DNA from 2 places in the Rhizobium sp. TRM95796 genome. Region 1 is predicted to be linked to the other one. Evidence: predicted binding sites of a transcription regulator. Region 1 holds the regulator's gene; the other holds the start of a gene.

What was found. Region 1 encodes LexA, which represses DNA repair genes until DNA is damaged. Its sites were predicted from a motif close to TGTTCNNNNTGTGTTCNG; they were not measured.
Region 2: a site for LexA is predicted at 1,695-1,712, ahead of OCK01_RS03500 (ribonuclease T2 family protein). Genes of this name have one in related genera too.

Annotation. Positions count from the first base shown of each region.
Region 1 is NZ_JAOXHE010000001.1:136,946-141,364, forward strand. It holds gene kdsA (3-deoxy-8-phosphooctulonate synthase) at 43-885, opposite strand; gene OCK01_RS00715 (VOC family protein) at 889-1,755, opposite strand; gene OCK01_RS00720 (hypothetical protein) at 1,908-2,141, shown strand; gene lexA (transcriptional repressor LexA) at 2,322-3,044, shown strand; gene gmd (GDP-mannose 4,6-dehydratase) at 3,303-4,376, shown strand; gene fcl (GDP-L-fucose synthase) at 4,382-4,419, shown strand, end outside.
Region 2 is NZ_JAOXHE010000001.1:724,662-729,080, reverse strand. It holds gene OCK01_RS03510 (TerC family protein) at 1-505, opposite strand, end outside; gene OCK01_RS03505 (alpha/beta fold hydrolase) at 592-1,548, opposite strand; gene OCK01_RS03500 (ribonuclease T2 family protein) at 1,775-2,488, shown strand; gene ettA (energy-dependent translational throttle protein EttA) at 2,602-4,251, shown strand.

The sequences.
Region 1 (4,419 bases):
CCGGACGGGTTCGGCCAGTGGCGACAACCGCGAAAAACGAGGTCAGCCCTTGGCGATCGCGTCCAAAGCCAGCAGCTTTTCGAGCAGCGCCGGCATGTCCGGCAACTTGACCATGTTCGGACCATCGGACGGGGCGTTGTCGGGATCTTCATGGGTCTCGATGAACACGCCTGCCACGCCGACCGCCACGGCCGCGCGCGCGAGAACCGGCACCATGGTGCGGTCGCCGCCGCTCGATCCGCCCTGACCGCCCGGCTGCTGCACCGAATGGGTCGCGTCGAAGATTACCGGCGCGCCCATGGCGGCCATGATCGGCAGCGAGCGCATGTCGGAGACCAGCGTGTTGTAGCCGAAAGAAGCGCCGCGTTCGCAGAGCAGCGCATTGGGATTGCCGCTGCCGTTGATCTTGGCCAGCACGTTCTTCATGTCCCAAGGCGCGAGAAACTGCCCCTTCTTGACGTTGATCGCCCGGCCGGTCTTGGCGGCGGCCACGAGCAGGTCCGTCTGGCGGCAGAGGAAAGCCGGGATCTGCAGGATGTCGACCGTGGGCGACACGAGCGCGCACTGCTCTTCCGTATGGATGTCGGTCAGCACCGGAAAGCCGTATTCGGCCTTGAGATCTGCGAAGACTTCCATGGCCTTTTCCAGCCCGATGCCGCGCTTGCCGGTCAGCGAGGTGCGATTGGCCTTGTCGAAGGAGGATTTGTACACCAGGCCGATGCCGAGCGCATCGGCGAGTTCGACGAGTTTGCCGGCGATCATGAAGGCGTGGTCGCGGCTTTCCATTTGGCAGGGACCAGCGATGATCGACAGTCGGCCGGAATTGGAAAACGAGACCTTGCGGGAGCCTTCGCCCACCGTCACGGTGCTGTTGTTAGCGGTCATGAGTCATACCTCCGAAAATGCGAACGCGACGCCCTGCCCCGCCAAGGGCGGTACGAGCCGCAGGGGTCCGCGCCTGAAATAGCCGATGCCCGCACGCGTCAATATCGTGTCGAGTTCGACCATCGATGCCACCGAGAACATGATGAGACCACCCGTCAAGCCGGCATCCTCATGCAATTCGAGGCCATAGGTGTCCACAAATGCCGCCGGCGTCAAGACGGTCAGTCGCGCGCTCGCGAAAGACAGGCCATCGCCGCTCGCCGAGACGGTCGCGTCGCCACATGTCACCACCCGGAGAAATGACGAGACGTCGTGCGGATGCCGATGCACGAAGACCGCCTCGCGGATGCCGAGTACGCCGTTGTCATGGTCGGTCAGCGTCGTCCGACCGTTCGGGGGAACGTTGATGCGCTGGCAGGTGAAGGCGAAGACGCCGCCGGCGGGATCGGCCCCGGCGAAGGCCAAGCGAAAACCTGCCACCCCGCTGCTTCCATCCGGCAACACCATCGACCGCGAAAAATCCAGCATCTTTCCGGCCGAACACCCGTTCTCCGCGAAGGCGACGTGGTCCGAAGCGGCGTCCGCTGTTCCATAGACGACCGCCGAAAAGCCCTCGGCGCCGCGCGCGTCCCGAAAGGTGCGATCGCCGAGAACGAAGCGGTTGCCGGCTGCGGCGGCGTTTTCATAGCCATCTCGGTCGATGATCGCGAGCGGCTCCAAAAACGTCTGATCGGCGAAATAGACGCAGCAATTGCCGGTGCCGAACGGATGCAGTCCGTCTGGAGCGACCGTGAAGCCGAGCGCGGAAAGACGCTGCCTCGCCGTGATCAAATCGGCGACGGGCAGCACGAGGTGATCGAGCGGGCGCATGGGCGATGCCTTTCTGTTGCCGCGCCTCTCGCACGGGTCGGCGACGGAAGACAAGCCGCGAGACGTTTTCTTATGTCGCACCGGAAACGAATCGGCGTCGACGCGGTTACGAATATGCCGCCGAAGAGCGGACATTCCCAAGGAGACACCCGATGAAAAGACTCGTCAACCTCTCGCTCGCTTCCGCGCTCGCGCTCGCCAGCCTTTCAGGCGTCAGCCTGGCGCAGGACAACAACAATGGCGGGGCAAATTCCGGCGCTCAGAGCGGCCAAGCTGGAAAAAGCGGCGCCGGCGACAACAACGACCCCACCAGCACATCGCAAAACTGCCGCGACGACGCCGCGACTTCCGGCACCAACTGCCAGACCGACACCACCGCCCAGTAGAAATCCCATCGGCCTTCGGCGCGCCATGCGTCGGAGGTCGTCCCGGGCGGTATTCGCTCGGGCCCGGCTTAACCCGGGGAACCCCGCACCCAGCATCCGGGAAAACGCTTGCAGAACATAAAAAGAACAGATACCGTCTGTTCCAGATTTGTTTCTTGTGCGATTCCCGGGGGCGCGCCGATGCTGACCAGAAAACAACAGGAATTACTGCTGTTCATTCATGAGCGCATGAAGGAATCGGGTGTGCCCCCGTCCTTCGACGAAATGAAGGATGCGCTGGATCTCGCCTCGAAATCCGGCATTCATCGATTGATCACCGCGCTCGAGGAACGAGGTTTCATCCGGAGACTTCCAAACCGGGCGCGAGCGCTGGAAGTCATCAAACTTCCGGAGGCCTATTCGCCGAGCCTCAGGCCGCCGGCGGCGCGAGGTTTCTCCCCGAGCGTGATCGAGGGCTCTCTCGGAAAGCAGCAGCCGCAGACAGCGCCGAAAGCGGCGGCCAATGACGAGACGGGCTCAAGCGTAACCGTGCCCGTGATGGGTCGGATTGCAGCGGGCGTGCCGATCTCCGCGATACAGAACATCACGCACGACATCGCGGTGCCGATGTCGATGCTGGGCGCTGGCGAACATTATGCGCTCGAGGTTCGAGGCGACTCGATGATCGAGGCCGGCATTCTCGACGGCGACACGGTCATCATCCGCAATGGCTCGACCGCAAGTCCCGGCGATATCGTCGTCGCTCTGGTCGACGACGAGGAAGCTACGCTCAAGCGCTTTCGCCGCAAGGGAGCGTCCATTGCCCTCGAGGCGGCCAATCCAGCCTATGAAACACGCATTTTTGGCCCCGACAGAGTGAAGGTGCAGGGTAAACTGGTCGGCCTCATTCGTCGCTATCACTGAGAGAGCCGGAGACGGCCGGCGTCGTTTTTTCGGTTGTTATCCATAGCGGCTCGACTTCTTTCGGAACCGTTGCAGTTTCTCGCGCATTTGAATATGCAAAGCGTCGTACGGCCTCTTTTTTGTTAAATGGGGCCGCCTGACGAATGTTCTTGTCGACGAATTTCAGCAGTCGTCGTGCTTGACATTTTACCGCCAGAATCCCTGCTTAGCGGCTCTGGCGGCGCATCTGCGCCATCACACTGTTTCTGGGAGACTGCATTGAGCGACAACAAGAAGAAGGTAGCGCTGGTAACCGGCATCACCGGCCAGGACGGAGCCTATCTCGCGGAACTCCTGCTGAGCAAGGGCTACATTGTCCACGGCATCAAGCGCCGCTCCTCCTCCTTCAATACGAGCCGCATCGAGAACATCTATCAGGATCCGCATGAGGCCGACCAGCGCTTCATCCTGCATTACGGCGATATGACGGACTCGACCAACCTGATCCGCATCGTCCAGGAAGCCCAGCCGGACGAGATTTACAATCTCGCCGCCCAGAGCCATGTGCGCGTGTCCTTCGAGACGCCGGAATACACCGCCAATGCGGACGGCATCGGCACGTTGCGCCTGCTGGAAGCCATTCGTATTCTCGGCATGGAGAAGAAGACACGCTTCTACCAGGCTTCGACCTCCGAACTCTACGGTCTCGTGCAGGAAGTGCCGCAGCGCGAAACGACGCCTTTCTATCCGCGCTCGCCTTACGCAGCCGCGAAACTCTACTCCTACTGGATCGTGGTCAACTACCGCGAAGCCTATGGCATGCACGCCTCCAACGGCATCCTGTTCAACCATGAGAGCCCGCTGCGCGGCGAAACCTTCGTCACCCGCAAGATCACCCGCGCCGCCGCCGCCATCCGGCTCGGCAAGCAGGAAAAGCTCTATGTCGGCAATATCGACGCCAAGCGCGACTGGGGCCATGCCCGCGAATATGTCCGCGGCATGTGGATGATGCTGCAGCAGGAAGAGGCAGACGATTACGTGCTCGCCACCGGCGAGACCACCGAAGTCCGCCAGTTCATCACCTGGGCCTTCGAGGATGTCGGCATTCATCTGGAATGGAAGGGCGAAGGCGTCGACGAGAAGGGTTACGACACGCTGACCGGCAAGGTCGTGGTCGAGATCGATCCGCGCTATTTCCGCCCGACCGAAGTCGAGCTCCTGATCGGCGATCCGACCAAGGCGCAGACCAAGCTCGGCTGGAGACATGAGACGCCGGTGCGCGAACTCTGCCGCGAAATGGTCAATGAAGACCTCAAGGTCATGCAGACCGCCACCGTGATGAAGGAAGCGTGAGGCCGATGTATTCGCTCAGCGGGAAAAAGGTCTGGGTGGCCGG
Region 2 (4,419 bases), 590 kb from region 1:
TGATGGCGGCTGCCATGACGATGAAATTATGCGTCAGCGCCACGGCCGACAGCACCGTGTCGAAGGAGAAGACGATGTTCATGATCAGGATCATGGTCAGCGCCGAGGCGACGCTGCGGCGCGCGGCGCGCACCGCATTGTCTTCCGCATGCGGCGCGCCGATCATGTGAAAAATCTCCTTGATCGCCGTGTAGATGAGAAAGACGCCGCCGAACAGAACGATCAGCGAATGGCCGCTGACGGCGGCGGTGAAGAAACTCGTATGCGCCTCCCAGAGCGGCGCCTGGAACATGTCGATCAGCTTCAGGACCACGAAGAGAAGCACGATGCGCAGGCCGATGGCCAGGATGATGCCGGTGCGACGAACATAGGCCTCGCGGGCGGGATCGACCTTCTTCGCCTCGATCGAAATATAAAGAAGATTGTCGAAACCGAGCACGGTCTCGAGCGCGGTCAGGATCAGGAAGGTGATCAGGCTTTCGAAGGTGAAGAGGTTTTCGAACATCGGCAAGGGGTCCCCATCGGCCATTTTGTCGCGGCCATTGATACTGGTCCGGCTCGCGAAGGCAAGGCGCGGCGGGAAGGAAAAGACTATGGGGCGGTATCGGTTCCCGGCTGATTTGCGGAAATTACCGCGTCCAGCCAGGCGACGAAATTGCGCATGGCTTCGTCCCGTCCAATCTCGTTCAACGTCTCGTGCCGCATGTTTCGATAAACGACCGTGGTCAGGCGGTTTGCGCCGCTCTTTCTCAGGCGGTTTTCCAGCCAGATCATGTCGGCTCCCCGAGCCGTCGCCGGATCTTCGCCACCGCCGACCAGATAGACCGGCAGATCTGGCGGAAGACGCGCGAGGCGGCTCGGATCACCGCCCTGCCGCGACAGCGTCATCAGATCGAGCCAGAGCGACACCGACGCCGCAAAGCCGCATCGGGGATCGGCGACATAGGCGTCGACCTCGGCGGCGTCATGGCTCAGCCAGTCGAAATCGGTGCGGGCGTGGGGAATGCTCTTCGCCCAGGCGTCGAAGGTCGCCTTGGGGCCGATCATGCTCGGCACGTCGGAGCCCTTGAAGAAACGCTCGGCCTTGATCGCCAGCGTGCCCAGCGCTCCGGCGGCGCCGGGATTGAGCTTGCTGTTGAAGATGGCGAGGGCGGCGTAGTCGCGTGGGCGCTCCTGCACGGCATTCATGGCGATCATGCCGCCCATGGAATGTCCGAACAAGGCGACCGGCAGACCCGGATGCCGCTCGGCCACCAGCGCCCTGATCGCGGCGACATCGTCCAGCACCTTGGCTGCGCCGTCCTTTGCCGCGAACCGTCCGAGCGGCGCATCGGGCGCGGTGGTCGAACCGTGGCCGCGATGGTCATGGGCGTAGACGTGATAGCCGCGCGCCGCGAGGAAGGCGGCGAACCGACCATAGCGCCCGGCATGCTCGGCCAGGCCGTGGCAGATCATCACCACTGCCCGCGCGCGCCCGTCCGCCATGCGGCTGCGCAATGCGATTTCGGCGCCTGCGCGCGCGATCATTTCCGCCGTTTCGAATGCCATGATCTGTTCTCCGGACGGTTGCTGCGCCGATCGCGCCTCAGCTCTAACCTGCCGCGAAAAAAAATCCAATCCGAGTCAAATCGTTATCGGTTGCATTTTGTAGGTCTCGATTTTCTGGATTGTAAAATCTAAAGATGTATTCATTATGTTCTCTTAGTGTTCACATGGACTTTAGGAAACCGTTATGTGCGGGCGCAAAATAACTTCAACGATCGCTAATATATTGATGCTTTTTCTTTCGCTCATCGCAAGTTCGCTCCTGGCGGCGGAAACAGAGGCGCCGGACCGGACGGTGATGGCGCTGGGTCTATCCTGGCATCCCGCTTTCTGCGAAGGGCAGCGCAAGCGGCCGGAATGCGCCGATGGCGCGGCGGACGGGCTGTCGGCGAGGCAATTTTCTCTCCACGGTCTCTGGGTGCTGCGCAAGACCTATTGCGGCGCGACCGAGGCTCTGAAAACCGCTGACAAGGCCGGCGACTGGTTGAAGATGCCCGCGCTGGCGCTCGATCCGCTACTGGCACGGGATCTGGCTGCGGCCATGCCGGGCGTCGCCTCGGGCCTCGACCGCCATGAATGGGTCAAGCACGGGTTGTGCTCGGGCGGCCTCGCCGACGACTACTTCCGACGCGCGCTCGGCCTGACCGCCGAGGTCAACCGCTCGGCGGTGGGCGCGCTGTTCGTCGCCAATATCGGCAAGACGCTGGACGAGGCGCAGATCAAATCGGCTTTCGACAAGGCCTTCGGCGCGGGCAGCGGCGACAAGGTGAAGATGCGTTGCCGCAAGGATGGAGGCCGCCGGCTGATCTCCGGCCTGTCGATTGGGCTCGGCGCCGAAAAAGACGGCGAGAAAGGCCTGGGAATGGCGGCGCTGCTCGCCCGCGCCAAGCCGACCAAGTTCGGTTGCCCGTCCGGAATCGTCGACGCGGCCGGCCTGCAATAGGCTGTGCGCCGAGCCGGCCTCGGCTGGGAGCGATGGCAAAACGGCGTTGCCCCTGAACGGGAATTGCCCTACATAGCCCGCAATTCCCGAATTCCGTTCATCGAGGTTATGGCATGGCGCGTCAATTCATCTATCACATGTCGGGGCTGACAAAGGCCTACGGCGCCAAGAAGGTGCTGGAGAATGTTCATCTCTCCTTCTATCCGGACGCCAAGATCGGCATCCTCGGCCCCAACGGCGCCGGTAAATCGACGATCCTGCGGATCATGGCCGGTCTCGACAAGGAGTTCACCGGCGAAGCCTGGATCGCCGACGGCGCCACCATCGGCTATCTGCCGCAGGAGCCGCAGCTCGACCCCAACAAGACGGCGCTCGAAAACGTGATGGAAGGCGTGGCCAAGAAGACGGCCATCCTCGAACGCTACAACGAACTGATGATGAACTATTCCGACGAGACGGCCGACGAAGGCGCGGCGCTTCAGGACATCATCGACGCGCAGAATCTCTGGGATCTGGAACAGCAGGTCGAGATGGCGATGGACGCATTGCGTTGCCCGCCGGGCGACGCCGACGTCACCAATCTGTCGGGCGGCGAACGCCGACGCATCGCGCTCTGCAAGCTGCTGCTGTCGCAGCCCGATCTCTTGCTGCTCGATGAGCCGACCAACCATCTGGACGCCGAGACGATCGCCTGGCTCGAAAAGCACCTGCGCCAATATCCGGGCGCCGTGCTGATGATCACCCACGACCGCTACTTCCTCGACAATGTCACGGGTTGGATTCTCGAGCTCGATCGCGGCCGTTCGATCCCCTATGAAGGCAATTATTCCGCCTATCTGCAGGCCAAGGCCAAGCGCATGCTGCAGGAAAATCGCGAGGAAGCCTCTCGCCAGAAGGCGATCGCGCGCGAGCAGGAGTGGATTTCGTCGAGCCCCAAGGCGCGCCAGGCCAAGTCCAAGGCGCGTATCCGCTCCTATGACGAACTGGTCGACGCGGCGGAAAACCAGCGTCCCGGCGACGCCCAGATCATCATCCCGGTCGGCGAACGCCTGGGCCAGGTGGTCATCGAAATGGAAGGCGTCTCCAAAGGCTATGGCGATCGCCTGCTGATCGACGGCCTGTCGCTGAAGCTGCCGCCCGGCGGCATCGTCGGCGTGATCGGTCCGAACGGCGCCGGCAAGACGACGCTGTTCCGCATGATCACCGGCCAGGAGCAGCCGGATACCGGTTCGATCCGCATCGGCGAGACGGTGCATCTCGGCTATGTCGACCAGAGCCGCGACGCGCTGGACGGCAACAAGACCGTCTGGGAGGAGATCTCCGGCGGGGCGGAAGTCATCAAGCTCGGCAAGCACGAAATGAATTCGCGCGCTTATTGCTCGACCTTCAATTTCCGCGGCGGCGACCAGCAGCAGAAGGTCGGCAATCTCTCGGGCGGCCAGCGCAATCGCGTCCACCTCGCCAAGATGTTGAAGTCCGGCGGCAACGTGCTGCTGCTCGACGAACCGACCAACGACCTCGACACCGAAACGCTGGCGGCGCTGGAAATCGCGCTGGAAAACTTCGCCGGCTGCGCGGTGATCATCAGCCACGACCGCATGTTCCTCGACCGCCTGGCCACCCATATCCTGGCGTTCGAAGGCGATAGCCATGTCGAATGGTTCGAAGGCAATTTCGAAGACTACGAGCAGGACAAGGTGCGCCGCCTCGGCGCGGACGCGCTCAATCCGAGCCGCGTCACCTATAAGCGCCTGACGCGCTGAGACGCTTCCTCGAGACGCTTCGGAAACCCCCGGCCCGCGCCGGGGGTTTCTTTTTGTGCGGGCATCGGAATTTGACAGGCGTCAGGTCCTAGGGCCGCGATCGTTTCGAATGTGACGGAAAGTTTTCTCCGCGCGCCATTTGATTTTCCTCTTGCGCCATCAATGAAA